4 regions of the Paenibacillus sp. FSL R5-0810 genome follow, and region 2 is predicted to be linked to each of the others. Evidence: riboswitches for the same ligand, from Rfam matches in the RefSeq annotation. Region 2 holds a riboswitch; each other region holds the start of a gene.
The links. A riboswitch is a leader RNA that binds a small molecule or an ion and turns the genes downstream of it on or off. The one in region 2 is predicted to bind cyclic di-AMP.

Region 1: linked by a shared signal. The riboswitch ahead of MKX76_RS27960 (TrkH family potassium uptake protein) and the one ahead of MKX76_RS22715 (ubiquitin-like domain-containing protein) in region 2 are both predicted to bind cyclic di-AMP.
Region 3: linked by a shared signal. The riboswitch ahead of MKX76_RS04825 (C40 family peptidase) and the one ahead of MKX76_RS22715 (ubiquitin-like domain-containing protein) in region 2 are both predicted to bind cyclic di-AMP.
Region 4: linked by a shared signal. The riboswitch ahead of MKX76_RS20965 (hypothetical protein) and the one ahead of MKX76_RS22715 (ubiquitin-like domain-containing protein) in region 2 are both predicted to bind cyclic di-AMP.

What each region holds. Positions count from the first base shown of each region.
Region 1 covers NZ_JBBOCF010000001.1:6,252,392-6,260,235, forward strand. Annotated here, with positions in the region: gene uvrC (excinuclease ABC subunit UvrC) at 1-2,049, shown strand, start outside; gene MKX76_RS27955 (CPBP family intramembrane glutamic endopeptidase) at 2,021-3,709, opposite strand; cyclic di-AMP (ydaO/yuaA leader) riboswitch at 4,001-4,147, shown strand; gene MKX76_RS27960 (TrkH family potassium uptake protein) at 4,223-5,551, shown strand; gene MKX76_RS27965 (potassium channel family protein) at 5,568-6,242, shown strand; gene MKX76_RS27970 (LysR family transcriptional regulator) at 6,264-7,190, opposite strand; gene MKX76_RS27975 (succinate dehydrogenase cytochrome b558 subunit) at 7,454-7,844, shown strand, end outside.
Region 2 covers NZ_JBBOCF010000001.1:5,110,690-5,118,533, forward strand. Annotated here, with positions in the region: gene rnmV (ribonuclease M5) at 1-227, opposite strand, end outside; gene MKX76_RS22715 (ubiquitin-like domain-containing protein) at 455-1,645, opposite strand; cyclic di-AMP (ydaO/yuaA leader) riboswitch at 1,922-2,135, opposite strand; gene MKX76_RS22720 (TatD family hydrolase) at 2,347-3,114, opposite strand; gene MKX76_RS22725 (HD domain-containing protein) at 3,281-4,564, opposite strand; gene MKX76_RS22730 (AbrB/MazE/SpoVT family DNA-binding domain-containing protein) at 4,887-5,141, shown strand; gene rsmI (16S rRNA (cytidine(1402)-2'-O)-methyltransferase) at 5,430-6,320, opposite strand; gene MKX76_RS22740 (tRNA1(Val) (adenine(37)-N6)-methyltransferase) at 6,317-7,081, opposite strand; gene yabA (DNA replication initiation control protein YabA) at 7,256-7,627, opposite strand; gene MKX76_RS22750 (PSP1 domain-containing protein) at 7,660-7,844, opposite strand, start outside.
Region 3 covers NZ_JBBOCF010000001.1:1,031,695-1,039,538, forward strand. Annotated here, with positions in the region: gene MKX76_RS04810 (glycoside hydrolase family 28 protein) at 1-819, shown strand, start outside; gene MKX76_RS04815 (IS3 family transposase) at 1,019-1,912, opposite strand; gene MKX76_RS04820 (transposase) at 1,849-2,193, opposite strand; cyclic di-AMP (ydaO/yuaA leader) riboswitch at 2,483-2,616, shown strand; gene MKX76_RS04825 (C40 family peptidase) at 2,620-3,096, shown strand; gene MKX76_RS04830 (stalk domain-containing protein) at 3,439-4,698, opposite strand; gene MKX76_RS04835 (2Fe-2S iron-sulfur cluster-binding protein) at 4,933-5,322, shown strand; gene MKX76_RS04840 (AraC family transcriptional regulator) at 5,542-6,408, opposite strand; gene MKX76_RS04845 (L-fucose isomerase) at 6,610-7,844, shown strand, end outside.
Region 4 covers NZ_JBBOCF010000001.1:4,711,462-4,719,305, reverse strand. Annotated here, with positions in the region: gene MKX76_RS20990 (carbohydrate ABC transporter permease) at 1-669, shown strand, start outside; gene MKX76_RS20985 (carbohydrate ABC transporter permease) at 669-1,505, shown strand; gene MKX76_RS20980 (ChbG/HpnK family deacetylase) at 1,502-2,263, shown strand; gene MKX76_RS20975 (serine hydrolase domain-containing protein) at 2,318-3,757, shown strand; gene MKX76_RS20970 (proline dehydrogenase family protein) at 4,033-4,953, shown strand; cyclic di-AMP (ydaO/yuaA leader) riboswitch at 5,522-5,696, shown strand; gene MKX76_RS20965 (hypothetical protein) at 5,826-6,236, shown strand; gene kdpF (K(+)-transporting ATPase subunit F) at 6,392-6,469, shown strand; gene kdpA (potassium-transporting ATPase subunit KdpA) at 6,501-7,844, shown strand, end outside.

The DNA.
Region 1 (7,844 bases), 1.1 Mb from region 2:
GCGCTGCTGCCCGATCAGCCCGGGTGCTACCTGATGAAGAACCGGGAAGGAACCATTATTTATGTCGGCAAGGCCAAAGTGCTGAAGAACCGGGTGCGCTCTTATTTTACCGGCAGTCACAACGGCAAGACCCAGATGCTGGTGGCCGAAATCCGCGATTTCGAATACATCGTAACGGGCAGCAATATGGAAGCGCTCATCCTGGAGTGCAACCTGATCAAGACGCACCAGCCAAGATATAATGTACTGCTGAAGGATGACAAAACCTATCCATATCTAAAAATTACGAACGAAGAGCATCCACGCCTGGAAGTAACGCGCCGGGTGCTTAAAGATAAAGCCAAGTATTTCGGACCCTACCCGAACGCCTATGCCGCCCAACAGACGAAAAAGCTGCTCGACCGCATGTATCCTTTGCGCAAATGCGGGGTTATGCCGAAAGAGGTGTGCTTGTATTATCATATGGGCCAATGCATGGCTCCATGCGTGAAAGAGGTGCCGAAGACCGCCTACGAGGAGATCACCAGCGAAATCACCTCCTTTCTAAGCGGCGGCCATGAAGAGATCAAGAAGGAGCTGCAGCGCAAAATGCAGGAAGCCGCAGAAGACCTGTATTTCGAACGCGCCAAGGAGCTGAGGGACCAGATCATCCATATCGACACCTTGATGGAGAAGCAGAAGATCACCACAACAGACACCCGGGACCGTGACGTCTTCGGTTATGCCGTGGATAAGGGCTGGATGTGCGTGCAAATTCTGTATATGCGCCAGGGGAAAATGGTGCAGCGCAACAAGTCGATTTTTCCGTTCTACGGTGACGCGCACAGCGACTTCATGTCCTTCATCGCGCAGTACTACAGCGATAACCCTGCCGTCCCGCAGGAAATCCTGCTTCCCGGACCGATCTTGATTGAGGAGGCCGACTCCGATGCGCAAGACAGCATCGCAGCCAAGAATGATTCGATATCGGAGGGAGCAGGCAGCCGAGCCGCTGCTTCCAACGAGAGCGGCCTGGCCCCAGGCGCCGGTGAGGGCGATACCGCTGGATCGCCTGCCTTAGCAGTCGCTGAGGACCCGTCCGGCTCAGGTTCGGCCGGCGGTCCGGAAAGCCCCGGGCAAGGGGAGGAGGCCGAACGTCTGGCCGCCGCGACAAAAGCCGAGAACGAGCGGGCGGAGGCTGCCGGCCTGGTGGACGCCGCCGGAGGTGCAGCTGCCTTGCAGGAATGGCTCGGCGTTAAGGTGCATGTGCCGCAGCGCGGCTTAAAGCGCCAGATGGTCGGGATGGCGATTGAAAATGCAAAGGTTGCGCTGGATGAGAAATTCCGCTTAATCGAACGAGATGAGGAGCGGACATCGATTGCCGCGGCCAATCTCGGCGAAGTGATCGGCATCGAATCCCTGAACCGGATCGAGGCGTTTGACAACTCGAACATACAGGGAACGAATCCGGTTTCGGCGATGGTCGTGTTTACAAACGGGAAACCGGATAAGAAGGAATACCGGAAGTACAAAATCCGCACCGTGCAGGGGCCGGATGATTACGAGACGATGCGTGAGGTCATCCGGAGACGGTACGAGCGGGTGCTGAAGGAGAATCTGCCGCTGCCGGACCTGATCGTGGTCGACGGCGGCAGGGGACAGATATCGGCTGCGATCGATGTGCTGGAGAATGAGCTGGGACTGTTTATTCCGGTCTGCGGGCTTGTGAAGGATGCCAAGCATAGAACGGCGCAGCTGATGGTCGGCGATCCGCCGCAGCCGGTGTCCCTGCCGCGGGACAGCCAGGAGTTCTATCTGCTTCAGCGCATCCAGGATGAGGTCCACCGGTTTGCGATCTCCTTCCATCGAGAGCAGCGCGGCAAATCGATGGTTTCGTCCAAGCTGGACTCGATCCCGGGCATCGGCGAGAAGCGGCGGAAGCTGCTGCTGAAGCATTTCGGCTCGATCAAAAAAATAAAAGAGGCTTCAGTCGAAGACTTTAAGCCCCTTTCGATCGGTGAAAAATTAGCTACAGATATACTCAATGCCCTTCGTGATGAGGAGTCGTGACATACGGCTTCTCTTTTTTTGTTGGATTCAAGCGATAGATCACGTAAGCCACGATTGCCGGCAGCACCATATAGAACAGGCCGATTAGCACATTAGGGGTCCCTTGAAGCATGACCAGGCTGATTCCCATGAGAATGCTGTTGAAGACGACATGCGAGAACATGGCCGCAATATATCCGTATTTCAGGAAAATATAGCTGAACAGCAGGCCGATAATGACCAGCTCAATCGGGCGGGATACGACTGGGTAAATCGGATACAGCGTATGGCCTAGCGCCCAGATGATCGAGGTGATCAAACTCGCGACAAAGGTGCTGCGCACGATTTTCTTCACCATTCTAATGCCGAACAGCCGGTACACCGCTTCCTCCGAAATGCCTGCCAGCCAAGCCATCAGCGGAAACAGCCATGGATAGAGCATGTTGTAAGGCGACTGCGAGGCATCGGTCGTGGACCAGGTGTTCAAGGTCAGGCCGAGCGCGATGAAGATCAAGGACTGAATGCCGAGCAGAATGAGGGCCCACAAATAGCCCACCTTCATGCTTTCCAAGACATAGCGGCCGTACCCGGGCTCCTTGGCACGCGGCCACGGATTAAGCCCGTCTTCCTTCCGCCATAGACCGCTTCCGCCGACAAGCGAGAAATAGAGCAAGGCGGAGAAGACGAGGGAGTAGATGGCGTAGAAGATCATCATCCCGATGATGCCGGTCTCGGACATTCCTTGTGCCTTAAAGACCGGAACCAGGTTGTACGTATTCAGCATCTGGATGACAAACAACAGGACGGACAGCAGGATACCGCGCTTAAACGAGGTATAGGCTCTGGTCTTGACGCTGTAGACGATGGCCAGGATACCGAGCACAAGCGTAAACAAACCGTACCCGACCAGCGTCAGCAGCGTTGCATCCTGCGTCTGCTTGTTCACATAGGCAGCATGCGCTGCCGGAACCGAGAACGCGGGCTCGAAGGAACGCAGTGTCCCATGTTCAAAGGTAAATGCCAGCTGCAGCCTCGAATCCCCGATGGCGGCTTCCGTGACGGTATATCTCAGCTTAGGTTCGCCTTCCCGGGTAGAAAGCTGCAGCTGCGTCGCATCGTATCCGGCCCACTTGAGCCACGGCTCCGCGAGCGCCTGCTTCTCGGCCAGCGTCATGCCTTCCTCAACCAGAAGCAGCATTTGCTTCCGGACCTCCCCTTGATTCAGCTCGATCCTGTCGTAACTGGAGCGGGCGGAATCATAGGAGAATCCCGCGATGCCGGCATTCTGCATATGCACATCCACGTTCAGCGCATCGCCACCCGGCAAGGTGAAGCGGACGCGGTATACGTCATATGGGTATTTGGCTTCGTAATTCTTGTTATACTCCTTTAGCTTCTTTTCCTTGGCCAAATATCCGTACAGCTCGGAGTTGGACTGGTATGTAACAAGGGGGTCTTGCCCTTCGGAAGCAGGAAACCCTAAACGTTCGCGAGCGAACCGTGACGCCGCTTGCGCAGCCTCATCCTTGGAAATGATTTGCGGATAGGGCGTATCGGTCGACTCGAAGGAAGTGGATGGGAGTACCTGGAATATAAGAAACAGGATCAGACCGATGATGGCCGGTGCGATAAGCTTCTTTAGGTTAGGCGTCAGCTTCAGGGGCTCTTCGGCACGGTTCATGAAATTCCTCCTCTTAATTTTAGTGCTTTCCGATATGAATAACCGGCCCCGCAAAAAGCGGATCATAGAGTCAATATAACATACATATGAAGAACAAGCCCTGCTTATCCCAAAGGGCCAATAATGAAATAAAACGCTGAAAAGGAATGAAAGGTTTCGAAAACGTTAGAGAACCATATCCTTGTACTCTTGAATATGCCCAATTCGCGCTCATTTAAAGACTTTTTGGTAAAAAAACGACGTTGGGTTCGCTTCCGGATTGCGTTATAATCACATCATGCTTCAAGGAACCGAATAAACCAGCCGAATTTCGTAATGAGAACGGGGGAACCATGTAATTGGGGTGAATTTCATGATCTCTTTCGGATCATGGATAGGGCGGCCTGTGATAATGCCCGAATCCGTCAGCTAACCTCGTAGGCTGTTGCACAGGAACCAGACCGTGAAGGGCACTGTTTTCCAGTGTCTTTTTTCTTTGATTTTTTTGGAGAAGGTGAAACTTTGAACTCAAAAATGAAGTGGCTTAAGCTGTCACCTCCGCAGATCCTTGCGCTCGGTTTTGCGGCGGCGATCCTGGTCGGTACCATTCTGCTCATGCTGCCCGTATCCAGCAGGACCGGCGAACCGATCAGCGGGATTGACGCCATGTTTACGGCGGCTTCCGCCGTCTGTCTGACCGGGCTTGTTGTCGTGGATACAGGCACAAGCTTCAGTGCTTTCGGACATACGGTGATCCTTCTGCTCATTCAACTCAGCGGGCTTGGGTTTATGACGATGGCAACCCTGTTCGCCCTGGTATTCAAGCGGAGGATATCGCTCAAGGACCGGCTTGTTCTGCAGGAAGCGATGAATCAGTCCTCCATCGAAGGGATCGTTCGTTTGATCCGGCGGGTGTTTATCTATTCCTTGACCTTCGAGGCGTGCGCTGCCGTACTGTTTACACTGCGCTGGGCATGGGATATGCCTATTGGAAAAGCCCTCTATTTTGGGGTGTTCCATTCCGTTTCGCTGTTTAACAATGCGGGCTTCGATCTGTTCGGTGATTTTCATAGTCTCACGGATTATGTCGATGATCCGTTGGTAAACATCGTATCCATGCTGTTGATCATATCCGGCGGCATCGGGTTCGTTGTATTATCCGATTTGATCGATTTCCGTCAAAAAAGGAAGCTGTCGCTTCACTCCAAAGTCGTTCTCTCGATGTCGGGGGCGTTGATCTTCATCGGGGCGATCATCATATTTATTTTTGAGTTCACCAATCCGTTAACGCTGGGCTCCTTGGACGGGGGAGGTAAAGTGCTCGCCTCGTTCTTCCAATCGGTCAGTCCGCGAACAGCGGGCGCGAATTCGATTGATATCGGCGGCCTAAGGCAAGCTACGCAATTTTTCATTATTATACTTATGTTTATCGGAGCGTCGCCGGGATCGACCGGGGGCGGAATCAAGACGACAACCTTTATGGTGATGGTAGGGGCCGTGTTCGCGATGATGAGAGGGCGTGAGGACATCGTCTTATTCCGGTTTCGCCTCGCTCAGGAGCGGGTCTTAAAGGCGTTAACGATTGCGCTTCTTGCGCTGCTGCTCGTATTGACGGTATCCATGATCCTGTCCACGACAGAGGATGCGGATTTTCTGGAGATTCTATTCGAAACGACCTCGGCCTTCGGCACCGTCGGCTTGTCGATGGGATTGACGCCGGATTTGACGGTGTTCGGCAAAATATTGATCAGCTTAACGATGTTTGCCGGACGTCTAGGTCCGCTGACGCTGGCTTATGCACTCGGTCCGAAAAAGGGTAAAGAATTGTATCGTCATCCGGAAGGCAAAATGATTATTGGATAAGGAGTATAGGAGAGACATGAAACCAAAGCAATTTGCAGTGATCGGTTTGGGGCGGTTCGGCTCGAGTCTGGCACTGGAACTAATGGAACTAGGCTATGAGGTTCTCGGCATTGACCGGAACGAAGAGGTCGTCGAGGATATGAGCGAGTATCTGACCCATACGGTGGTCGCCGATGCTACGGATGAGGAGATGCTGAAATCGCTCGGCATCCGCAACTTCGACTGCGGGATCGTCGCGATCGGAGACGATATCCAGATGAGCATTCTGTCCGCCATCCTGCTCAAGGAGCTTGGCGTATCGACCGTCGTGGCCAAAGCGATTTCCGTGCTGCACGGCCGGGCGCTGCAGAAGCTGGGTGTGGACCGGGTCATCTTCCCCGAACGGGATATGGGAATCCGTGTGGCTCACCAGCTGGTTACGCCGAATCTGCTCGACTATATCGAATTATCTAAGGATTATTTGATCGTGGAAATGACGGTAACCGATTGTATGGACGGCAAGACGTTAAGCGAACTGAACACGCGCGTCCGTTACGGTGTCACGGTGGTCGCCCTCAACAAGCGATCCGGCATTATCGTCGCGCCGACGGCGATGGACGTGGTCAACGCCGGCGATGTTATGGTCGTCATCGGCTCCAACGACAATGTGGAGCGGTTTGAGACGGAAGTCGTGAATCTGCAGCAGAAATAATACAAAAAAACCTGACGATCTCTAGGTCGTCAGGTTTTTTCGCTGCTTCTCTTCCGCAAGGCTTCGGAAGAGCACCTCGGTTTCGTTAATCCAGCGGCGGGCGGCGCTGCTAAGCTCTGAAGCATCCCCGTAAATCAACGAGGTCGTCCGCCGCGTCTCCATGAGCGCGGGGATGTGAATGTCCACAAGCCCGTTGTCGGAGAGCAGCTGCGGACGGAGGTATGATTTCGGAAGCAGGGCCGCTGCTTTGCAGGTCGGGATCAAGCGGACGATCGCTTCGAAGGAATCGATCTCCATCCGAATATCGGGCATGATGCCCCACCGGTGAAACAGGTCGTCCGTCAGCTTACGGTACCAGGTTCCGGTCGAGAAAATAATCATCGGAAGCCCCTGGAGGTGCTCGACCTCGACATCCTCCAGCTCCGCCAGCGGATGGACGGCGGGAATGACGAGCTCCAGATGATCGTCAAACAGGGGAATGCAGTTTAGTCCCGGTTGGTTGATGGAAGAGGCGACGATGCCGACATCCACCCGTTTATCCCTTACATAAGAAACGATCTCATGGGTTTTGCCGGTAATCAGCTTGATTTCCGCGGCGGGATGCCGCTCCATGAACGCGTTGACGAGCGGGGGCAGCGTCGTCTGCAGCGTCGTCAGGCTCGCGCCCAGATTAATCGAGATCTGCTCCCCTTCCCGATAGTGGGCGAGCGTCTGCATGAGCTTCAGCTGCTGCTGGCGCTGCTCCAGCGCAAAGGTATATACGATCTGCCCGATCGACGTCAGCTCAAGGCGCTTGCCGCGCCGGTTGAACAGGGGCAGGCCGAGCTCGTCTTCGAGCTTGGCGATCTTCCGCGAGAGCGCCGGCTGGGACAGGTTCAGCAGCTTGGATGCTTTATTGATGCTGGATTGCTCCACCACAACGGCAAACATGTCCAGATCTTCGAACATGATATTCCTCCATTATATATAGGATAGTGTTCCAATAACTACTTATGCGTATAGATTATAACGATTAATAATTATATTGCAATTCCCTTATAAGAAAAAAAGGAGTAACATGAAACATGACACAGGATGTTCACACGTTTGTGGAAAAAGGGAACATTTTGTCGTTGCACGCGAAAAGCACAGTGTAAGTAAGTGTAATTGTTCCGTAAATAGGAAAGAGTGAAATTGAAAACGCTGCACATTGGAAAGGGGAACGTCAACTGATGAAAGGGTATTATTCCAGAAAGCTGCATTCCTTACTCGGTGTCATACCGCTTGGAGCATTTCTGCTCAGCCACATGATATCCAACTTTCAGGCTTTCGAGGGTGGAAAGGAAGGCTTCAAGGGAGCCGTGAATTTACTGAACAGCTTGCCTCTAATCTTCTTCCTTGAGCTGTTCTTGATCTGGCTGCCGCTGATGTACCACGGCATTTACGGTCTGTACATTGCGTATCAGGCCAAAAACAACATCGGCAATTACAATTATGAGCGGAACATCCGTTTTACCGTTCAGCGGATTACCGGGGTTATTACGTTCGTATTTGTGATCTGGCATATGTACGACACCCGTTTTCAGATCATGATCGGCAAGATCACCCATGATGATCTGGGTG
Region 2 (7,844 bases):
TGCTTGCAGCCGGGGACATGACGGTCGATGATCTTGCGAATCCGTTCCCCTGCATGATCGGGGTCTGTCAGGATAATAACCCCCCTGCGCTCCTTCGCGAGGGCAATACGGCGCAGCGTATGCTTATTAATAGCAGAGCCGCCGGTCTCGATCGTGTCGGCATCCACCGCACGCTTGATCGCTACCGTATCGTCCCTGCCTTCAACCACAATTACTTCTCGGATCATAACGTTCTCTCTTCCTTCCCAAAAGGACACATACCGCCTGTCCGACCGTTCTCCTTGAATCGGCATCGGCTGAAACCATACGGCGTATTTTTTACATGATGGCCCCAAAATGCGACCAATACGCCGCAAAACAAAAGAAGAGGAGTTTCTCCTCTTCTTCATTATGATCTATTATAAGCTAAATTCGTTAGCATTAGAATGGCAAAGTCATTAGAAAATGGGATTCATTAGTTCAAATCAGGCTTTACGGGACCGATCACATAAACGGTGCGCCCCGATTTCCGGCCAAAGTTCATGGCCGCTTTCAGCGAATCGTAATACACATCAATTTTATGTCCCTTAATCGCTCCGCCGGTATCCTCTGCACGGCGGAAGCCAATGCCTTCGATGTACACCCACCAGCCGATCGGAATGATGCTCGGATCAACTGCAATCGTCCGGCCCTCGGTTACCCGTGTTCCGGAAGCCGTGCGGGTTCCGATTCCCGCCTGCTCAGCGGAATATGCGGTCATTGAAACATTATTCAGCACTTTCTGGTATTTGAAATCAACACCCGCTCTGGAGATGACGTTATTCTCCGTCGCTTTGGCGGTGGACACCTTTCTAGTGCCCGTAAGCTTCGCTGGGGCAGACTTCACATTCGGAGTCGCTGCCGCTTGAAGCACGACAGGCTTCTCTACCTTCTTCGTTCCTACGGCAATAATTTTGTCCTTCGTCTTACGCTCGACCTCTTGCGAGACCTTCGTCTTGGATACGAGCTTGCCGTTATGGTACACCTTCTCGTAGTGATGGACGAGAACGCCCGGCTCGCCCCGCTGAATGACACGGTTATCACCGCGCTCCAGCGACGGATCCGCAGTCTTGATGACGCGGAACTCGCGATTCTCCTTCTCCGATACGGTCTGCTTCGTAACCCGAACGATTTGAATGTCCATATCACTGGTAAGCTTGGTGTCCTGTGACGGCTTTACTATATCTTCACCCTTGATCGTAATGCCAGCTTCTTTGAGTACACTATCGACCGTGTCCTGGGTCGTGAATATGGTTTTGGTGGTGCCCCCTACTGTTACTTTAACTGGGATTGCACGGTCAATGATAATCCGGTCCCCATCCTGGATCGTCCCGTTTAAAGGCATCGAGACCTGATCCTGCGGATTCAGCGTGATCGCTTGCTCATCCAGCAATTCCTGAAGCAACGATCCTCTGGTTTCTACCGTGGTTACGCGGCCATCGACCACAATTTGAACTTGCTTGCCCGATTGATCATGGATAACCAGCGATACGAGAAGTGATACCGTAACAGCCCCCATGGCGCCGAGCATCATCAATTGACGCAAATTCTCATGCTTCCATCGCAATGCGTAAGACATGCTGGATGATTGTGATTCATGGGTTTCTTCAGGTTGAAAAATGCCCACTATTCCATCCTCCTTCATAGTCCCGCCGTCTTAGGTAACGCATGAATGCCTTTGACGTGACTATAGCAGTTATTCTCGCAAGGCGTGCTGCTATCTATCTAACGCCCTGCGTCAATCCCCGTCTTCCCGTTCACCACTAGGAATCACCTCCTGTTTACCAACAGTATGACGACACCTTCTCCAATATTCAAAAATAAAAGAAGCCAGCGTGAAAGAGTACTAGAGGCTCTAACGTGGCTTCCTGATGATTGAAATCATGGAAATGGTATGCACGAGAATTCCCCTCTTACTTCGCTTACGGAGTTAGCTGTCGGGTTCGGACGTAAGAGAGACGCCCTAGATTCGGTCGCCCGCTCATGGCGAGGACCTTCACATTCACCCCAAAGACCCGATAAAGAAATCATATACGGCTCGTGCACGACAGTTTACCATGCACGGCAGTATCGGTTCCCCCGTTCCCCAAACTTCGGAGATTAAGCGAGACGGTTCATGAAATATGATCGCTGAAGTTTCAGCTTTGCAAACTTGCAGCTTCTTATCACTGAAAAGATGATATCCTGTTTCCATGCAGGTTGTAAAGGAACAATCAAGCACATTTTTTGATGTAAATGGTTAAAAAATTGTAAAACAATCGTCTTTTCAGGTTAAAAAACTTTAATTAATCGCAATTCCTCACTATTTCATCGCTTTTGCTCCCGTTTTCATGAAATACCAAATCGTTCCAGAGCATTTTTAGTGGTAATTTGGACCAGTTCATCGAAGGACATGCCCCGAATTTCGGCTGCCGTCTCGGCCACCAATTTCACATAAGCGGACTCATTTCGCTTCCCTCGGAAGGGGTGTGGAGTCAGGTAAGGCGAGTCCGTTTCAATGAGCAGACGATCGAGCGGAACCTTGGCCAGAACCTCCTTCGGCTGCTTGGCATTTTTGAACGTAATCGGCCCGCCGAACGAAATATGAAAGCCCATATCCAGGCATAACTTGGCCGTTTCCCAGCTGCCCGAGAACGAATGCATCACGCCGCCAACCTCATGAGCCTTCTCTTCCTTCAAAATCTTCACGATATCCTCATGCGCATCACGGTTATGAATTACAATCGGCATATGGAGCTCCCGGGCCAGTCCGATTTGGCTGCGAAGCACCCGGTGCTGCACCTCCTTCGGAGACGTATCCCAATGATAATCGAGGCCGATCTCTCCGATCGCAACGACTTTCTCATGACTGCAGAGCGAAGCGATCCATTCCAGGTCGCCCTCCTCCATCGTGATCGCATCCACGGGATGCCAGCCTACCGCCGCATATATAAAATCATATGTCTCCGCCAATTCCATCGTGGTCGGAATCGTCTCGCGATTAAATCCGATATTGATCATCCGGCTAACACCGGCTTCAAGCGCCCGGGCAATCGTCTCGTCCCGGTCCTCGTCGAATTGGGGAGCATCCAGATGGGTGTGTGTGTCGAACAGCATGTTCTCTCCCACTCCTTTCTTGTCGATCCTTGATCGTATCTTATCCAGCACAATCTTTATCATTCCGTTCTATGGTTGTCCATTATCAATGCCTCGTGCGTCCGGCCTTGAACCAGGTCCATCCATGATCCAAGCCCATGGTCCATCGAATATAACGGACTCATCCCTACCTGCGAAATAAATCCGCAACTTCGGCCGGCATCCGGTCAAGCAGCGGCTCTAACCTCTCCTCCGGGTAATATAGATAATTCCGGCCCTTATGGATCCCGCTAATGGAGCGCACGATATCGGACACCTCGGAAATTTCCCGAAGCTGGTCATGCCGGTCCAGCAGCAGAATTTGCTTCTCGTTCAGCGGCATGCCCGAATGAAACTTATCATAAGGAAGATCGGTCGGAAAATCAATCTCCACATCATATGCGGGATCAAGACCCGCCTCCCGAAACGCCTGGCGGATGGCGTCGATTGTCTCCGGGTTGCCGGTGTCGATTTCTATATATTTATAGAGCTTCCGATGGATGAATCGGCCGCATAATTCGCTAAGGAGCTGGTCTTGCTCGGCCGTCCATTGCAGAAACGCCGTTTGAATGAGCGCCTCATCCAGCCGCAGATACTGCTGAACGGTCAAGCGGCCTTCGAACAGAGCCGGCAGCGGTTCGATCATGAACTGAAACGCATACCCTGCTTCATAGAGCTCCTTCGCCCGGCGGAAAATCTGGCGCAGTATGATTTCCGAGCTTCTTGTTACCGGGTGGAAATACACCTGCCAGTACATTTGATATCTGGACATGAGATAATCCTCTACGGCATGCATCCCCGATTCCTTCACAACGATCCGGTCCCGGTGCGGCCGCAGCATCCGCAGAATCCGGTCGATGTCGATCGTCCCGTAATTGACGCCGGTGTAATAGGCATCGCGCAGCAAATAATCCATTCGGTCCGCATCCAGCGGACTCGTCACCAGATTCATCACGATCGGTTTGTCATACGTCTTGCGGATGACGGAAGCGACCCGCTCCGGGAAGTCTTCCCCCAGCTCCAGGAGCACCTTGTTCACGCACGTATCGCCGAGCAAGATCCGGCATGTCCAATCCTCGTGGTTCATCTGAAACGCCTCTTCTATAGAATGGGAAAATGGTCCGTGCCCGAGATCATGCAAGAGCGCTGCACATAGGGCCACTTGTCTCTCTTCCGCAGGCCAATCGGAGTATCCTTTTCGCTCGAATTGCGAGATGATTCTTCTTGTAATTTCATAGACACCCAAGGAATGGGAGAATCGGCTGTGCTCTGCGCCATGAAACGTCAGATAGGACGTGCCCAGTTGCCTGACCCGGCGAAGCCGCTGAAATTCCGGCGTGTCGATTAACCGCCAGATAATATCATCCTGTACATGAATATAATTATGAACCGGATCTTTAAACACTTTTTCCTCTGAGATTGGCAGGCGCATCATAAATCACTCCTTAAGTCATAAATTTAGGACTTGGACTATTTTCACTTCTTTTGACATCTAATGTCGAACAATGTCGAATTGGGTAATTTGGCGCTTTCCAAATCGACATATTGAAAAGTGAAGCGTTTTTTGGTTCAAAAATGGTAACTTCGTTGTAGGACAGCGGTTTATTTCACTATATTTTCGTAAATAGGTTCCGAAATCTCAAAAATATAGGTTGACTGTTTTGGGAATCGTTGGTACTATAAATAACATAAAAAATAGAACTATGTCGAATTATGACTTTTTTAAATTATGGCGAGAGGGGCATTAATAAGTTATGATGAAATCAACAGGAATTGTAAGGAAAGTCGATGAGCTTGGACGGGTCGTTATTCCAATCGAACTGCGCCGTACACTCGGCATTGGCGAGAAGGACGCTCTTGAAATTTATGTGGACGGTGAACGCATCATGCTGAAGAAGTATGAGCCTGCGTGCATCTTCTGCGGCAATGCTGAGAACGTTACGTACTTCAAAGGTAAAATCGTTTGCCATGAATGTATCTCGGAAATCCCTACACCTGTGACAAATTAAAGATATTAGTATATAATAGGTACACAATCACATTTTGTTAATTCTAACCTTTTTCATATCTCCTTGGTGCCTTCCTCGGCTATGAACCCGGCCGCAGGAAGGTCTTTTTTTATGCGCAATTTCCCGCGGTCGGCATAACGCTATGTAAATCCTCACCGCGATCATGAGGAAAATGATATTGTTCGTCAGAGACGGCCTAGTTCGGATTAAATGTGCCCCGGGCCAGTTGTTGACTTCGGCAGGCTGCGGGGACCACCTCTTCGTCACTTGCGCAGCAGGCTACTATAATTAATCCCCCAGCAGCGCATTATAGATATCCCGCTTCGATACGCCGCGGTCTGCCGCTGTTTTCTTCATGGCCTCCTTACGGCTCAATCCCTCCTGCTCATATCTGCCGACATGCTCCTCTAAGGAAAGCTCCTGCCACCAGGCATTCAGCTCCATCCGCTCATCCTCGGGGTTTCTGCCCTCCACCACAACGCAGTACTCGCCAAGAGGCGGATGCTCCTCAAGCCAAGATAGGCATGCTTCCACGGTTCCACGGGCAAATTCCTCATAGCGCTTGGTGAGCTCCCGGGCCAGCGTAATCTTTCGATCCCCCAGAACCTCCTTCATTAGCTCTAAGGTCTTCTTGATGCGATGCGGAGATTCATAGAAGATCAGCGTTCCCTGGGCCGATTGCAGCGCGTTTAACTGTGCCACAATGTCTTTGCGTTCCCTGGGCAAAAATCCGATAAACGTAAACCGTTCGGTTGGCAGGCCCGATGCGATTAACGCCGATAACGCGGCATTTGCTCCGGGAACGGGAATGACCGATATTCCGGCTTCAATCGCCAGTGCCACGAGGTCGGCGCCAGGGTCGGAAATCGCCGGCAGACCGGCATCGCTCACGAGTGCTACATTTTTTCCTTCTATTATATATCGTATAATTTCAGGGCCGCTTGCCGCCTTATTATGCTCATGATAACTAAACAATGGCTTGGATGGAATTTCAAAATGCGTAAGCAGTTTCCTGCTCTGTCTTGTATCCTCCGCCGCAATGATATCGCATTCCTTAAGAACGCGTACCGCCCGGTAGGTCATATCCTCCAAATTGCCGATCGGGGTTGCAACCAAAAATAACGATCCGGTGCTCCCTGCACCTGGCGATTCAAAGCTTCGCTGCAATGATATCCTCATGCTTGATCATCCTCATTCGTTCCATAATATATGTCCATAAATTCGGCGCAGTATTTCCCCTGCTCGTCATAAACGATGAGCGGCGGCCGTAGGCGAACCTCGGGCTTCCCGTCCCGTATGCCCTCGATCAGCACCATATTGGCTTCCAGATGGGCACGGGGGTGGACAAAACGGATCACCTTCGGCTCAATCCGGTATTTACTCATAAGCGTTATAATCTCGGCCAGTCGCAGCGGCTTGTGCACCATGCTCATTTTCCCGCCTTGACGAAGCAGCCTGGAGCAGGAAGCAATCACTTCCTCCAGCGTACAATGAATCTCATGTCTGGCAATGGCTTGATGCGGATTCAGCTTGATGTCGCTGCCGTTCATCGGCATATATGGAGGATTCACCGTGATCACGTCGTATGCGCCATATCCCGTCTCCTTGTATAGCTCTCTCAAGTCGCCTTCCCGGATCGTGATTTGGTGCTCAAGATCATTCATATAGACGCTTCGTCTTGCCATATCGGCCAGTCTCGGCTGTATTTCGATCCCTTCGATCGGTGCGCCTGTCCGTGTGGACAAGAGAATAGGAATCACTCCATTCCCGGTGCACATATCAAGAATCTTCCCTCTCCGCGGGATGCTGGCAAACCGTGCGAGCAGCACCGCATCCATAGAGAAGCTGAACACCTCCTCGCTTTGGATGATTCCGAGCTCATGCGTCAGCAGATCATCAATCCGCTCGGATGGATGTAAATGTACGTCCTTCAATTTCATAGTTTCAACCCTTTGGCTTGATAGTTAGGGGCACGTGTCGGGATTGAGACTCCGATCCCTTCGTGCTCATAATTTTATTTCGCTGTGTTCACCAAATGCAAGGAGCCTGAAGATCCCTTACAGTATAACCTTCAAATGCTAGAAAAAAACCGTAGGCAATATCCCTACGGCTTCTTATTTATTCAAAAATGACAAGCAGAACAGGCAATCCCCTTCCGTACGCAAATGTCCATAGTACACATTGCAGATGTGAAAGCCTTCGTGATAGAGACGGGCCAGGTTGTCGTATCCTTCCCCGACCACATCTTCCTCCTGATCCTCCTGCTCGGCACGAGGCTGAGGCATCGAGGCTACCGGGTGTTCCAATTCCGCCGGATTGACTTCCCTTTTTAATATTTTCCGGAGCTGTTCATTTTCAAGACTGAGGCGATGGTTCTCTTCCAGCAGTTCCTTGATGACCAGCTTGAGTCCACCCAGTTCACTGTGTATATGTCCCATCTGTGTTTCCAACTCTTGAATGAGCACAAAAATGTTTTTCTTCTCCAAGTCTACACCCCGAAAATAAACATTCTATTGGACTATTTAATGACCACGTCGTCCATCGGCAGTTCCTTGACCTTCCCGATTTCAAACAGCTGAACATGCACCGTCCGCTTATCCGCATTGATACCGACAACCTTGCCTTCTCCAAGCGAGGTCACGACCAGCTTCCCAACGGATGGAAGCTCCTCTTTCACGCTTTCATAATTATCATGCTCAAATT
Region 3 (7,844 bases), 4.1 Mb from region 2:
CTGGACATCGATTCGTGCAAATACGTGACCGTGGAAAACAGCTCGTTTGATGTAGGAGATGACGCGATCTGTCTGAAGTCCGGAAAAAATGAAGCCGGGCGCCTGCTGGGAAAGCCGAGTGAGCGCATCAGCATCCGGAACTGCACCGTTTATCACGGCCACGGCGGGATCGTTGTCGGCAGTGAAATGTCCGGAGGCATCAAGGATGTGCACGTATCCGATTGCACCTTCATCGGCACCGATATCGGCATCCGGTTTAAAAGCTGCCGCGGACGCGGCGGCGTGGTCGAAAATATCTTCATCGAACGGATCCGGATGCGGGAGATCGACGGGGATGCCATCTCCTTCAATTTATATTACGAAGGGAAAGCCGGCTCCGGCGAATACCAAGCGGAAGCGATGCTCCCCGTTACCGAGGAAACCCCCGTGTTCCGCAATATTGTTATTAAGGATATCGTCTGCAGCGGCGCGCATACTGCGCTCCTCATCAACGGCCTGCCGGAGATGCCGGTGGAGAACGTGACGGTGATGCGGTCGGCCATCACAAGTCGGGAAGGCATTGTATGCCGCAATGGAAAGAACCTGACGATTCAGGACATGGTCCTTCGCAATCAGGAAAATCCGCTGCTTCTTTTTCACCAGAGCCGAAATGTACAGGTGGTGAACGTCAAGGGGGAAAGCGACTCGCTGGATGACCGCTTGCTTGTGGTTACCGGGGAACGGTCCGGGCAAATCGAATGCTCGGGGCTGCATGCTGATAGGGCAGGACAGATTATGATTTCTTCTGAAGTGGAACCGGAGGAGGTCGTGATCAAGTAGCTTTGCTGTTGGATGCATTAAGGTTTAGAAGGGAGGTGATCGAATTATAACCGTTGCAATCTCAATATGATAAGGAGGTACGCCATTGAAAGCTGCAAAATGGCTGAAGCAAATGCTTGTTCTATCGATGAATTTGCTAGAACAAGAAGCCGGCCCCCTGAACTTAACCCTGTCAAGTAGACAGCCTAAAAAAGCAGCCTTAAGCAACCCTAGTTCGGTACTCAACCGGACTAAGGTTGTTTAGTTTTTGTTGAAAACGTTCATGGTTGTAAAAATGGATATATCGTTCAATTGCCTTTACGAGCTCTTCCTCGGTCGAGAAAGTGTCGAGTCGAAGACATTCTGACTTCAGGTGTCCAAAGAAGCTCTCGATACAAGCGTTATCCCAGCAGTTTCCCTTACGCGACATACTCACTTTAATTTTCTTACGCTTCAAAAAAGCATGGTACTCCTTGTGAGTATACTGGAAGCCCTGGTCGCTGTGGAGCAGCAGGTTGGCTACTTTGCGTTTATGTACAGCTGCTTGTACGGTCTCCAGCACAAGCTTTAAATTGTTGTGGCGTCCGATCCGAAAGGCAACCACCTCGTTGTTATACAGGTCAAAAATAACCGACAGGTACAGAAAGCGAGAGCCGATTGGCAGATAGGTCACATCGGTGACCCATTTCGTATTGGGTGCCGTGGCGTTAAAATCCCGATTCAGTACATTGGTTGAGGTAATCCCTGCCTCCCGACGGCCAAAGTATGGCTTCCTTCGCCTAATACGCGCACGAATCCCCAGTTCTTTCATCAGCCGGTACACACGCTTATGGTTGACGTTCAAGCCAAAGGTTTTCTTTAGCCAGACACGAATCCGTGGGTATCCGTAAATGCCCTTTAGCTGAGTATGGCACTCTAGAATCTTCTCTTTCAGAGCCTGCTCATCGATCTGTTTGGGCGTTGGATTATTCTTTCTGGCTGCCCATTTGTAGTAACTACTTCGAGCGATACCTGCCAGTTCACACAGCAAGGCCACGGGGTAGTTGCTGGTTAGCGCTTCGATGGCTTGGTAGGTTTGACGTCGCTTTGCTCTTGCCCCCTTTGCAGTTCCCATAGCTTTTTTAGCAAGGCATTCTCCGCTCGCAGCCGCAGGACTTCTTCCTCCAAGGTTTTGGCCTTCTTCGGTCTCCCGTTCTTCGAACCCGTCGAGGTGCCTCTTTTTTCCTTGAGACCCTCAATTCCTTCTCGCTCGTAGTGAGCCACCCATCTTCGAACCATCCTATCATCGATGCCCAAGGTCTTGGCTACCGTCTTGTAGCCAAGACCTTCCTCCAGGAACATCGCAACAGCCTTGCGCTTAAATTCGATGTCATATGTCTTTCTTATTTCGCCCATGGAAAAAATCCCCTCCAAAGTAGACTTTAATGCGCTTTTTACACACTGTCTACTTAAAGGGGATAATATCACCCTAGGTGTCGGCTTCTTGCATGGAGGTTTTTTCGCCGCACTTAGAAAACGGAAACAATTTTAACATAAATGTCATGACTATGTGACCTTTCATATAGTAAAAACACTGTTAAAACTCTTTCGATTCGACGGCGATATCTAAAAAACGATAGATTTATCGGATATTATTGACAGTTTGCTAGCTTGTATACTATATTAAGAAAGGGTTACAAAATGTTAATGAATTTTGCCGAATTTCGCTAGAGAAAACGGGGGAACCGTCCTGGGTGAATTATTCTTGTAGTAGAGGGAATATAGGTGACCTTCAGCCGAACCCTTAGCTAACTCCGTAGGCATCGAAGGAGAGAATATATTTTGAAGAAATTGGTCATTTCTTTGCTAGGATCCGCAATCATTTTTTCTTCCGGTGCCGTGACAGCGTTTGCCGATCAGCAGCCTAACTTTCAGCAGCAAGTGAAGCAGTTAGTAGGAACACCGTACAAGTGGGGCGGAACAACCACAAGCGGATTTGATTGCTCCGGATTTATTCTGTATATGTTCCGTAACTTTGATCTTGACCTTCCGCGCACTTCCCAAGGACAAGCCCAAGTAGGCGTGCATGTAGACCAGGAAGAGCTGCGTGTCGGTGATCTGGTATTCTTCAACACGAACGGCAAGGGAATTTCACATGCTGGCGTTTATATTGGAGACGGGCAATTCGCACATGCTTCAAGCAGCAAGGGTGTTCGAATCAGCAAGCTTAGCGACTCTTACTATAAGCCACGTTATGTTACCGCACGCCGGGTGTTAAGCCAAGAGGAATATGCGAAGCTGGTAGGAAGTGTTAGCTAGATCAGCTCATCTTTGATCTTGATCCAGCTCTCTGCACAATGATCGTCTTGTAAGTCCTGGTAAGGAATTCTATGATCGATTTTCAGTGATTGCACCGAATACATACATAAGTCTTGATGATGACCTCTGTATACGACAGAGGTCATCTTTTTTTTGTGCCGGTCATGTGGAAGATTGGCATCGGCTAATTCATAGCCTGTGTCGTTTCAATGGCTGTCAGAGATGCTCGGTTATCACGGAAGCATTGAACAAGCGAACAGGCTGCAGGTCCATAACGACCGGCAGCCTGTGTAGTGATGATCGGAAGGATGGACTCATCCACGCTTCAACCTTTATTACGGATCACTCTTTGATCACCGCTTCGTTCATGGCGCCTTCGATATCATCACCGTAGACTCTGAATATACCGAGCCGCCACAATGCCGCACCTTTCAGCTGATAGCGCTTGGCCAGACCAAGCTTGTCGTCGATGGAGTTCTCCGTTTCGCTGCCCAGGCTAATTCCAAGCAGAAGCTTGTCCTTAGGGGCTCCGGCATCAAGTGCAAGCTGAATAGCCTGCTGCACTTGCGTGTTCGGTTCCGGCTTCCGGTCTTTGGTGCCAACCGGGTGATACTGGTATGCCATGATAATTAGATCGTCGGCAATCGATGCAAGCGTTTTGTAATCATAGCCTTTATAGGCGCTGTTTAACGGAGGTACGGCCAAGGACAGGGCAGTCCCTTTCGGCAAGGCAGCTCTAAGGTCCTTCACGTATTGGTTCAGCAGCTTCTGCTGGGAGGCGGCATCCAGCTTGAAGCCCAATCCTTCGAAATCCAGCACGACCCCGCCGAACCCATTGTCCGTAACGGCGGCGGTAATCCCGTCGATCGATTTCATCCGCAGTGAGGCGTCGCTCATCATTTTTGTCAGTTCGCCGTTACCGTCCAGTGCATATACCATCAAATAGGGCTTAATGCCCTGTCCTTCCGCATCGGCCACAAGTGTCTGGGGCGTAATGTCTCCGGCGGCTTCCGGCATGCGGTATTCAACCCCTTGAAGGGTGAATTCGCCGTTACGGTCAATTCGGCTCCAGCCAAAGGCGACGGAATTCATCCATTGAATAATATCCCGCTCCTTGAAGGATTCAATGGCATAGAAGGCCCGCAGATGCATTTTGCTTTTTGGTGATTTGAGCGATACGGTGCGCGTTGCCTGATTCCACCTTACGGAAGCCCCGAATTGGCTGCTGAACGAGCTGAGCGGAATCAGCACGCGTCCTTCGCGCATGATCGGCGCTGCGGGCAGCTTGACGTTCTTCTTATTCACCACGGCGGTGGTGCTGCCGACTCTGAGCTGAACCTCGGTTGTGTTATCGTTGCCGGTCTTTACCGCCTGCACGGTTTGGGTCTTGCTGTTCCATTTGATGTCGATGCCCAGTGCCTCGCCCACAGCCCGGAAAGGCACGTAGGTTACGCCTTTCTCAATTCGCGGAGCCGCATCGAACGCAAGCGGAACATCATCCAACAGAACGGAAATGGTTGGTGCCGCATGGGCTGGATGATGATCAGCCGCGGTTCCGAGCAGCGACAAAGAGAGCAGGGAGGCGGCGGCCAGCTTTCCCAATCGTTTTGAGTATCCGATAATAATCTCCCCCACATTCTATGAAAGATAAATGAATCTATGAAACGGTTTACAGCAATGATAGTATAGCAAAATATTGGTAGAATACAAAATAAATAAATAGAGCGGTTTTCAAATGATGTCTGCGTATAGACGGTGTGAGAATAGCCCGGCTTTCGAGTATAATGGTAAGCGTAAATGGAGTGAATAGTTCCAGGCATTTTAGGAGGATATATCGTGTTTAAATTCTGGAGGAGTAAAAAGAATAGCCATTCGGCCGGTCATCCGTCTGCATCCGGTGGACAGGAGCTGGAGGAGGCTGTTCCCGACAAGCTCATCGAGCTTTCCGGTCGGGAGGTTCACAAGAGCGTTGCTCCCGTGCTTGGGATGACGGTGCTGGATCTGGCCGAGCGGAACGATGTGGATTGGAACTCTTTTTGCAAAAGAGGCACGTGCGCACGCTGCCGATGCCATGTAAGCGTTGGTGTCCAGCATTTGTCGTCACCGAATCAGGCGGAGGAACAGAGGCTGGACCCCGAAGAGCTCGAGGAAGGGTACCGGCTTGGCTGCCAAAGCCGGATCGAATCGGTCGGCCCGATCAAGATTAAGCATGCCCCTTATTTTTAGTAGAATATTTGTACCTTTTGGGTTCAAAAGTGACCGTCCCTCGTCTAATAAATTTTAATGATTGCTCGAGACTCGCTTACAAGGACCATTCGTGCCTCGGCACGAGTCCGTTGTCGGCGGGGGAAGCCGGCAATCCTCGTCACGGGATTGCGCTTGGCGGCCGCATTCGCCGCATAAACGTCAAGCAGGCAGCCGCATCTTAGCGGCTGCCTGCCGGCGTTATTCCGTCAACTGGGCTTGCCGCCGCTGACTTTCCCGATAGGAGGATGGCGTCTGCCCGGTTATTTTTTTGAACAGCATGGAGAAATACTTATCATTCCCATATCCGACCTGCGACGCAATCTCGTGCACGGGGGCATCGGAATCCGACAGCAGACGCTTCGCTTCTTCAATCCGCTTGGAGATTAAGTAGTTGAAGGGCGAATCGCCGAGCTCCTTTTTGAATAGATGGGATAAATAGTGCTGACTGACATACAGCGTGTCGGCGATGTCCTTCAGACTGATGCTCTGGGTGTAGTTGGCATCAATGAATTGCTTGGTTCTCAGCGCAATTTCATGCTTTCCTTTCAACGCCTGGAATTGGTGCTTTACGTCGATAATCCGGTAAATGACCGTAATCAGCGACATAAGCAAATTCGTGCTCAGCGTTTCATAGCCAAGAATTTGAGAATCGCATTCTCGAATGATGTCCGAAAGATAGCTCTCTACCTTGTATGCGTACTTCTCGCATGAAATAACCGGCTCCACGTACGGAGGCAGCAGCATTCCCTGAGGAACGCCCTCGATATGCAGGGAATCGACTCCGCAATAGATGACTTTAAAGGGACTGCTTCCTGCCGACTTCTCCTCATGCGGCACACCCGGATTGTAGATGGCCACATCTCCTTTCCGGAGTTCGTACACCTTGCCCGCGATCCTGAATTCGCCGCGGCCTTCCACGACATACAAAATTTCGCAAAAATCATGGATCTGCGGCGGACCGTAAAAGAAGTCTTCATCCACGACCTGTCCGGCAAAGAGCAGCTGTGGATTTTTCTTGAATCGGAATTGATCGCTTCTGCTGTGTGATATTTCAATCTTCGGCACGTCGTTGTCCCTCCCCAAAGCGAAACTTCCTGTCATTATTATACTGCATAATTGCGTTATCTCGAAATCGTTTTCAGTTCAAGGCCGGCGGTTCACTGTTTTGCTGAATATCCATGGCAACAAAGCAATATAGTGGGTTATCCCGCATATCGAATCTATTTACAATGTGGATATAATCAATGATTTGGGAGGCGTGGCATTATGACGATTGAAAACGATTACAGATGGAGAGACGGATTTCCGAAGATCGGAATCCGGCCGACGATCGACGGGCGGCGAAGAGGCGTGCGGGAATCCCTCGAGGAACAAACGATGAACCTGGCCAAGGCGGTTGCGGCGCTGCTGTCGGAGCAGCTCCATTATCCGAACGGCGAGCCGGTGGAATGCGTCATTGCCGATACCTGTATCGGCGGAGTGGCCGAGGCGGCGGCGGCCGAGAAAAAATTCAAGCATGCCGATGTCGGTCTTACGATCACGGTGACGCCTTGCTGGTGCTACGGAACGGAAACGATGGATACGGATCCTTCCAGACCGAAGGCGGTCTGGGGCTTTAACGGCACGGGCCGTCCAGGTGCGGTCTATCTGGCTGCGGTGCTGTCCGCTCATGCGCAAAAAGGATTGCCTGCATTCGGTATTTACGGCGAGGATGTGCAGGATGAAGGAGACACCCGGATTCCGGATGACGTGCAGGAGAAGCTGCTGCGTTTTGCACGTAGCGGGCTGGCTGCTGCCATCATGCGCGGCCAAGCGTATCTGTCCATGGGCTCGGTGTCGATGGGGATCGCCGGCTCGATTGTGGACGACAGCTTCTTCCAGGAATACCTCGGCATGCGGAATGAATATGTCGATATGAGTGAATTTACCCGCCGGTTGGAAGAGGAAATCTACGACCCTGAGGAGTACAAGCTGGCGCTTGCGTGGGTGAAGGAGAATTGCGTCGAAGGACCGGACAACAACCCACAGAAGCTTCAGACGTCCCGTGAACGCAAGGACTACGAGTGGGAAACGGTCGTAAAAATGACGCTGATTACGCGCGATCTAATGATCGGTAATCCACGCCTTGCGGAGCTGGGCTTCGAGGAGGAAGCACAAGGACATCATGCGATCGCATCAGGCTTCCAGGGGCAGCGTCAATGGACCGATCACTTCCCGAACGGGGACTTCCTTGAAACCATTCTGAACTCCTCCTTCGACTGGAACGGCAAGCGTTCGCCGTATATTGTGGCGACGGAAAATGACAGCTTGAACGGGGTCGGCATGCTGTTCGGTTATCTTCTTACCAATACGGCTCAGATTTTCGCGGACGTACGGACATACTGGAGCCCGGCTTCGGTTGAACGGGTGACCGGCTACAAGCTTGAAGGGAAAGCAGCGGGCGGCATTCTGCATTTGATCAACTCCGGCTCCGCGGCGCTTGACGGCACAGGTGAACAGCA
Region 4 (7,844 bases), 400 kb from region 2:
TGGCACACCGTGCAGTTTACGCTTCTGGCGCTGGTATGCGTCAACATCCTGGGCCTGGGATTCGCGCTGCTAGTGACGACCAAGCTTCGCTCGCGTAATGCCGCACGGACGATGTTCTTTATGCCGAACCTGATCGGCGGCCTTATTCTCGGTTATATCTGGCAGTTCATTTTCACCGATGCCTTTAGCTTCCTTGGGGAGAAAACCGGGCTCGGCAGCATCTTCTTCAACTGGCTCCTGCATCCGCAGTTCTCGCTGTATGCGATCGTTGTCGTATTTACCTGGCAGCTGGCCGGCTATACCATGATCATCTACATTGCCGGCATCCAGGGGATCCCGGATGAATTGATGGAAGCGGCCAAAGTCGACGGCGCGAGCCTGTGGCAGCGGCTGAAGAACATCGTCTTCCCGCTCCTGATGCCATCGTTCACGATCTGTCTGTTCCTGACCCTGTCGGGCGCATTCAAAATCTACGACGTGAACCTGTCCCTGACCAAGGGCGGTCCGAATAACGCGACCGAGATGTTTGCGATGAATATTTTCAATGAAATATTCGCTTACGGCAATTACGGCATAGGCCAGGCGAAAGCGATCATCTTCTTCCTGATCGTAGCCGGACTTACCTTGACCCAAGTGATCATTACGAAGAGAAGAGAGGTGCAGATGTGATGAGGAAAACAGGCAAATGGCTGCTCGATATTGTGCTGCTTCTCTTCGCGATCGTCTTCCTGTCTCCTGTCTTCATCATGCTGATCAACTCGTTCAAGGACCGTGCGGAGCTGTATGAGAACGCGCTTGCGTTTCCGTCATCCTTCAGCTTCGAGTATTACAAGTCGGCGATGGAGAAGATGAATTTCTTTACGGCGCTTGGCAACTCGCTCTACGTGACGGTCGTCTCAGTGATTCTTGTCATCGTGCTGGCTTCCATGACGGCATGGATGCTGGTGCGGACGGATAACAAGCTGAGCAAAATCATTTTCTTCACGTTCGTGGCGACGATGCTCATTCCGTTCCAGACGCTGATGATGCCGCTCATGCAGGTCATGGACTGGATTCGCAGCAATCTGCATATTCCGATGCTGAACACGCATGAGGGCTTGATCTATATGAATGTCGGTTTTACCTCGAGCATGGCGGTCTTCCTATACCATGGCTTTATCAAGTCGGTACCGGTCGCTCTGGAAGAGGCCGCGACGCTGGACGGCTGCTCCAAGCTGGGCGTATTCTGGAGAATCGTATTTCCGCTGCTGAAGAACATCACCGTAACGGTAGCGATTTTGAACGTGATCGCCCTGTGGAATGACTATCTGCTGCCGTCCCTGACGCTGTCGGATAAAGGGCTGCGGACGATTCCGCTTTCGACGTTCTACTTCTTCGGGGAATTCACGATCGTATGGAACCAGGCGATGGCCGGCCTGACCTTAACGATTATCCCGGTGGTCATCTTCTATATTTTTGCGCAAAAGTATATCATCAAAGGGATTGCTGCAGGTGCGGTAAAATGAGGCGGATCATTACCAGAGCGGATGATCTGGGCTCGAGCCGTTCGGCCAATCTGGCGATTGCAAGAACCGTAAACGCCGGATTTATCAAAAACGTATCCGTTATGGCGCCGGGGCCGTATGTGGCGGAAGCTGCCGAGCTGCTGGCCCGCCGCGATGACATATGCTTCGGATTCCACATGACGCTGAATGCGGAGTGGGACCGCATCAGATGGGGACCTGTTTCGGCGAAGGAACAGGTTCCTTCGCTTGTGGACCCAAGCGGATATTTCTATCAGGATCCGTCGATGTTCCAGCAATCTCCTCCGGCCTTGGAGGAGATTGTGGCCGAGTGCAGCGCGCAGCTGGATAAGCTGACGGCGCTAGGCTTTCGCATAACGTATGCGGATTCGCATATGATGCCGGAGCGCTTCGTCCCCGGGCTTCAGGAAGAGCTGGACCGCTGGATCGCAAGCAAAGGACTGATCAATCACCGGTATTACTATAATTTTTTCCCTGACGGCGTTCCATCTTCCATCCCGCAATTCGAGGCTGTGCTCAGCAGGCTCACAGACGAGCAATATTTCTTTCTGTCTCATCCGGCACTCTATTCGGAGGAGATGACGCAATGCGGCAACGCCCGGGTCGACGGCGAAGAGCTTGCGCGCGGGCGTGATGCCGAGGCTGCCTTTCTGATGCAGGAGAACTTGATCGAGATCAGCGAGCGCCATGGCTTTCGACCGGTTCGATATGATGAAGCGGTTTCAGGATCTGGTGTATAATGGTTCTGACAGGATGATCGATTACTTGCAATATACAGGGAGAGGCGGATTCTTATGAGTATGGACACGGTTCAATCATTGTCAAGAAGCACCCCCGAACGCCAAGGCATTTCCTCGCGGGCCATCGAGCGCTTTATCGGTTCGGTCCAGGATCAAGGGCTAGAGCTGCACAGCTTTATGCTGCTGCGCCGCGGCCATGTCATTGCGGAAGGCTGGTGGGATCCCTACGGACCCGAGATTCCGCACATGCTGTTCTCGTTAAGCAAGAGCTTTACCTCCACTGCGATCGGGCTCCTCGCAGAGGAAGGCCGCATCGCCTTGACGGATCCAGTGATCGGCTTCTTTCCGGAATATGCGCCGGAGGCTCCATCTGAAAATCTGGCAGCGATGACTGTGCGGGATTTGCTCGTGATGGGGACCGGCCATGCGGCGGAACCGGCGCTGGAATCCGAGGACTGGGTAGCCGACTTCTTCAAGCAGCCCGTGGAGCATGAGCCGGGAACCCATTTCGTGTACAACAGCGCGGCGACGTATATGCTCTCGGCGATCCTGCAGAAGATTACCGGCAAGACGCTGCTGGAGTATTTGGAGCCTCGGCTCTTCGAACCGCTCGCCATTCACGGAGCTACATGGGAGAACTGTCCGCGGGGCATCAATGCCGGCGGCTGGGGACTCAAGCTGAAGACGGAGGATATTGCGAAATTCGGTCAGCTGTATCTGCAGAAGGGCGTTTGGGGAGACAAGCGCCTCATTCCGGAGGCGTGGGTCCTCGAAGCGACGTCGAAGCAGATTTCGAACGGGCCGGCAGACGGCTCCTCCGATTGGACGGAAGGATACGGCTACCAGTTCTGGAGATGCCTGCATGGCGCCTACCGCGGCGATGGCGCATTCGGCCAATACTGCATCGTTCACCCCGAGCTGGAGGCGGTGATCGCCATCACCTCGGGCTTGAATGATATGCAGGCCGTCCTGAACAGCGTATGGGAGCATCTGGTGCCTGCCTTTGAGCCGGATGCTTTACCGGAGAATGAAGGAGCGGCGGTCTCGGTCACCGAAACGCTTGGAGCGCTGAACGTGCAGCCGCCGAAATACCAGGCCTTCTCCACCCGGGAGCCGGAAGTTTCCGGAATCGTGTTCGAGCTCGAGGAGAATGAGCAGAAGCTTCGTACCTTCTGCGTTCGATTCTCGGAAGAAAGAGTCGTGCTGGAGATCGAAGCGCATTACGGCCTCGAATCGCTTGTGCTTGGCCGGAACGCATGGGCGGAAGGCACGACGAGACTGTTCCGGATGGAGGAGGGCAAGGTATGCTCCTCCATGACGTGGAATGATAAGGGCAACCTGGTGATCACGCTTCGGGCGGTCGAGACGCCGTTCTGCCTGACCGTGGAGGCTGACTTTACAGAAGACGGGCTTCATTTGGCCCAATCGGTCAACGTATCCTTTGGAGACCCGGGGCTGAAGCCGATTACGGGTCAGGCAAGGGAAGGGCAGTAATGAGGCTAGGCGCTCCCTCAAGTGCAGATTGGGGCGTGAACCATAGAATTGCTTCAAGCACAGCCGTAACATCAGCAATGAACAAACGCGCTTGGACGCTCGGAGATTTCTCCGAGCGTTTTTTAACGTGTGTTTCTTTCCCTTCCGAAGTCGCTTTTCCATTTTAGCGGAAACTCCCACCAAGCCGAAGGAATGTCCTCTTCGCATGATGCGACCTTTTTTGCATATGAGTTAAGGTAGAGCGCATTTTACTCCGAGAAGAGGGTGAGGCATGCATGGACGGGACCGAGCTTTACCGGAAAGTCGTGTTGACGGTGTCGGGGAACCGGCTGGTGAAATGGCTTTCGATTCGTTACGGCAAGAAACTAGCGGGCAGATTCATTGCGGGAGATACGCTGGAAGAGGCACTCGATGAGATCGAAAGGCTGAACGGGAAGGGAATCCTGGTAACGCTGGACCATCTGGGAGAGGGCATTACTTCGCTGACGGAGGCTTCGGCCTACCGGGAGGAATATATTCGGCTTGTGGAGGGCATCGCCAACCGGGGAGTGCAATCGAACGTATCCCTGAAGCCGACGCAGATGGGCTTGGCGCTCGACCCGCAGGCAGCATACGAGAACATTAGAACGGTGGTCCGGGCGGCCCAAAGGCATGGCAACTTCGTACGGCTGGACATGGAGGACTCGCCATTCACGCAGGCCACGATCGATATGACGCTGCGGCTTCATAAGGAGGGGCTGACCAATGTGGGAACGGTCATCCAGGCCTATTTGTACCGGTCGGAGGAGGACGTCCGGATGCTAATGAAGGAAGGGGTGAAACTCCGGCTGGTCAAGGGAGCTTATAAGGAGCCGGGAACGATTGCGTATCAGAAGAAGCAGGAGATCATCGGCAATTATAAAAATTTAATCAAGCTTCAGCTGGACCAAGGAGCCTATACCGCTGTCGCGACCCACGATAACAACATCATCGATTGGGTCAAAGTATTTGCAGAGCAGAACCGGATCAAGAAGGATGCGTTCGAGTTTCAAATGCTGTATGGGCTGCGCATGAAGGACCAGGCCCGGCTAGCGCAGGACGGTTATCGAATAAGATGCTACATGCCGTACGGCACGATGTGGTACCCGTATTTTACCCGCCGCATTGCAGAGAAGCCGGCCAATCTGATGATGGTGCTGAGGAATATGTTCAAGTGATTGGGAAGCGAAAAACCGCTGACGATTTCGGTAGGGAAACGGTACGAAAGGTCGGAAAAAGTAAATTCCGATTTGTGGCCGTTATTTTCTGAAAAAACGTGAAAACAGCGAAGGAAAGCGCGTACATTTGGGAATGGCATTCATTATTGCCATTCCATCGCCTTATATCGCTTTATTGCTAAGAAATGGCGAAATAGAGAGGGATATCGAGTATGGAGAAGATAATCGGGGATGAAGAGGACTTTCCGGATTGCACCTGTTCCATAATACGTTACACGGGTTTTCGTCTGCATTTACTTCCCGAATCGCCGGTCGTATGATACGAACTATGAATTGACCGGATGATTTCCGGAAGCTGGCAGGGCGGCCTGATACCGCCGTGGAAGCCGGCCAGTGTGGGAGCTGCGGCCTTCCATCGGAAAAAAGCGCGTATGCCGGAGACCGCTATGGGGTCCTTCGGCTCGTACTTGCGTCAAGTGCCTCTCACCGCTTGACCCTCGGCCGGGCCGCTTTGACAGTTTTCGAAAACATCAGGGTCAACCATTAACCGAATACATGCAGCTCGCTAGATTCATTTTCGCTGAGTCCTTGAATGAAAAAGGAGCGGGGGAACCAATCGGGAGACGCGATTTCGCGCGTTCTCTCCGGGGTGAATCCCATAGACAAGATAACGGTCTATGGGTAGGGCGACTCTCACGCCCGAATCCGTCAGCTAACCTCGTAAGCGTATCGAGAGAGGCAACGATTGTCGTGACTTGACGAAGCCGCGGTGTTTTTCGCCGTGCCTTTAGGAAGAAGCCGCGGGAAGAGTTCTTCTCCTCCCGAGGCTTCTTTTTTGTTGCCTTCTCCGACGGACACGAGGAGGAGAACGTATGGAAAAACAGCAAGACACGATTCTGATATCCGCGCCGACCAAGGCCGGAGAGGCATTCATCCGCCAATTGCTCTTAAGGGAGATCCCGTTCGCCGTTCTGGCAAACAACCCTGCAGAGGGGGAGAGGGCGAGCAGGCTCGGATGCAAGGATGTCATCATGCTCGACACGAGAGACGAGCAGACCTGGGTGCTTCCCGAACGGCCGATCGGCAAGGTGTTTCTGTTCGAGAACAGTTTGAACCTCTGCTGCCGCTACTTGCGAATATGCCGGACATGGACCTCGGCTTCGATCTATGTTATTACAAATTCCGGCAATCCGAGACTGATTTACAGAGGGCTTGGCGCGGATGTCGTGCTGCACACGAATCATGACCGCGTCGATTTCCTGATCGCCGCGCTTTTAGACTAGCTACCGGAAAGAGCTGTTTTTACGGCTTACCGCCAAGGAGGGATAACAATGCAGGATGTATATATGCTGCTTCTGCTAGGTGCAGCCTACGGGCTGTTCCGGCTGTTCATAAGCTGGTGCGGCCGCGTTATTCAAGAATCGGAGGGTGACAGGCCATGACGCTGATTTTGATATTGACCGCTGCGTTATTTTTATATTTGGTTTATGCGCTGATTCATCCCGAAAAATTTTAGGATTCAAACATAAAGGAGGAAGCCGCTTATCATGGGCATCGTACAAATCGCCATCGTCATCCTGGTTCTGCTGCTGCTCGTCAAGCCGCTTGGAACCTACCTCTATCTCGTGTTTCGCAATGAACCCGGCGGCACGGACAAATGGTTCTCCTGGGCGGAACGCCCGATATTTGCCCTCATCGGACTCAAGGAACGCAGGGGGATGAGCTGGAAGGGCTATGCGCTCAGCTTCCTGCTCACCAATATCATCCTGGTCGGAGCAGGGTATGCCATCCTCCGTTTTCAACAGGTGCTGCCGTGGAATCCGAACGGCATCGAGAACATGGAGCCGACGTTGTCGCTCAATACAATGATCAGCTTCATGACCAATACGAACTTGCAGCACTATAGCGGGGAGTCGGGCCTCTCTTACTTTTCCCAGATGGCCGTGATCATGATGATGATGTTCACGTCCGCCGCCACCGGGCTGTGCGTTGCCATCGCCTTTATCCGGGCCGTGACGACGAAAGGCGCTACGGTCGGCAACTTCTTCGAAGACTTCGTGAAGGCCATGACCCGGGTGTTTATCCCGGCGGCCTTCCTTATTGCCATGCTGCTGGTGGCACTGCAGGTGCCGCAGACGTTAAAGCCGACCATGAGCGTAACGACCCTTTCGGGATCAGAGCAGCAGATTGCGGTCGGCCCGGTAGCCGCGCTTGAATCGATCAAGCACTTGGGAACGAACGGAGGCGGCCATATGGGAGCCAATTCCGCGCATCCGTTCGAGAATCCATCCCCGTTGACGAACGTGATCGAAATATTGTGCATGTGGAGCCTCGGGGCTGCCCTGCCCTATACGTTCGGATTGTTCGCCAAGAGCCGCAAGCAGGGCTGGATCGTGTTCTCTGTCATGATGACGCTGTTCATCGGTTTTCTATCCCTGAACTATGCGGCCGAATCAAGCGGGAATCCAGCGCTGAACCGGCTCGGGATTGATTCGTCCCAAGGCAGCATGGAAGGCAAAGAGGTCCGCTTCGGCATTCCGCAATCCTCCTTGTTTACGACCGTCACGACGGCGGCCACGACCGGATCGGTCAACAACATGCACGATACCCTGACCCCGCTTGGGGGCATCACGCCGCTAGCGCTAATGATGCTTAATTCCGTCTTCGGCGGGAAGGGCGTCGGCTTGATGAACATGCTCATGTACGCGATTCTGGCCGTATTCCTGGCCGGGCTGATGGTCGGACGAACACCCGAATTTCTTGGCAGGAAGATTGAAGCGAAGGAAATGAAGCTGATCGCCGTCGTGATCCTGGTGCACCCGTTCATCATCCTGGCACCGACAGCGCTTGCGTTGATGACCGATGCGGGTCAATCAGGCATTACGAACGCA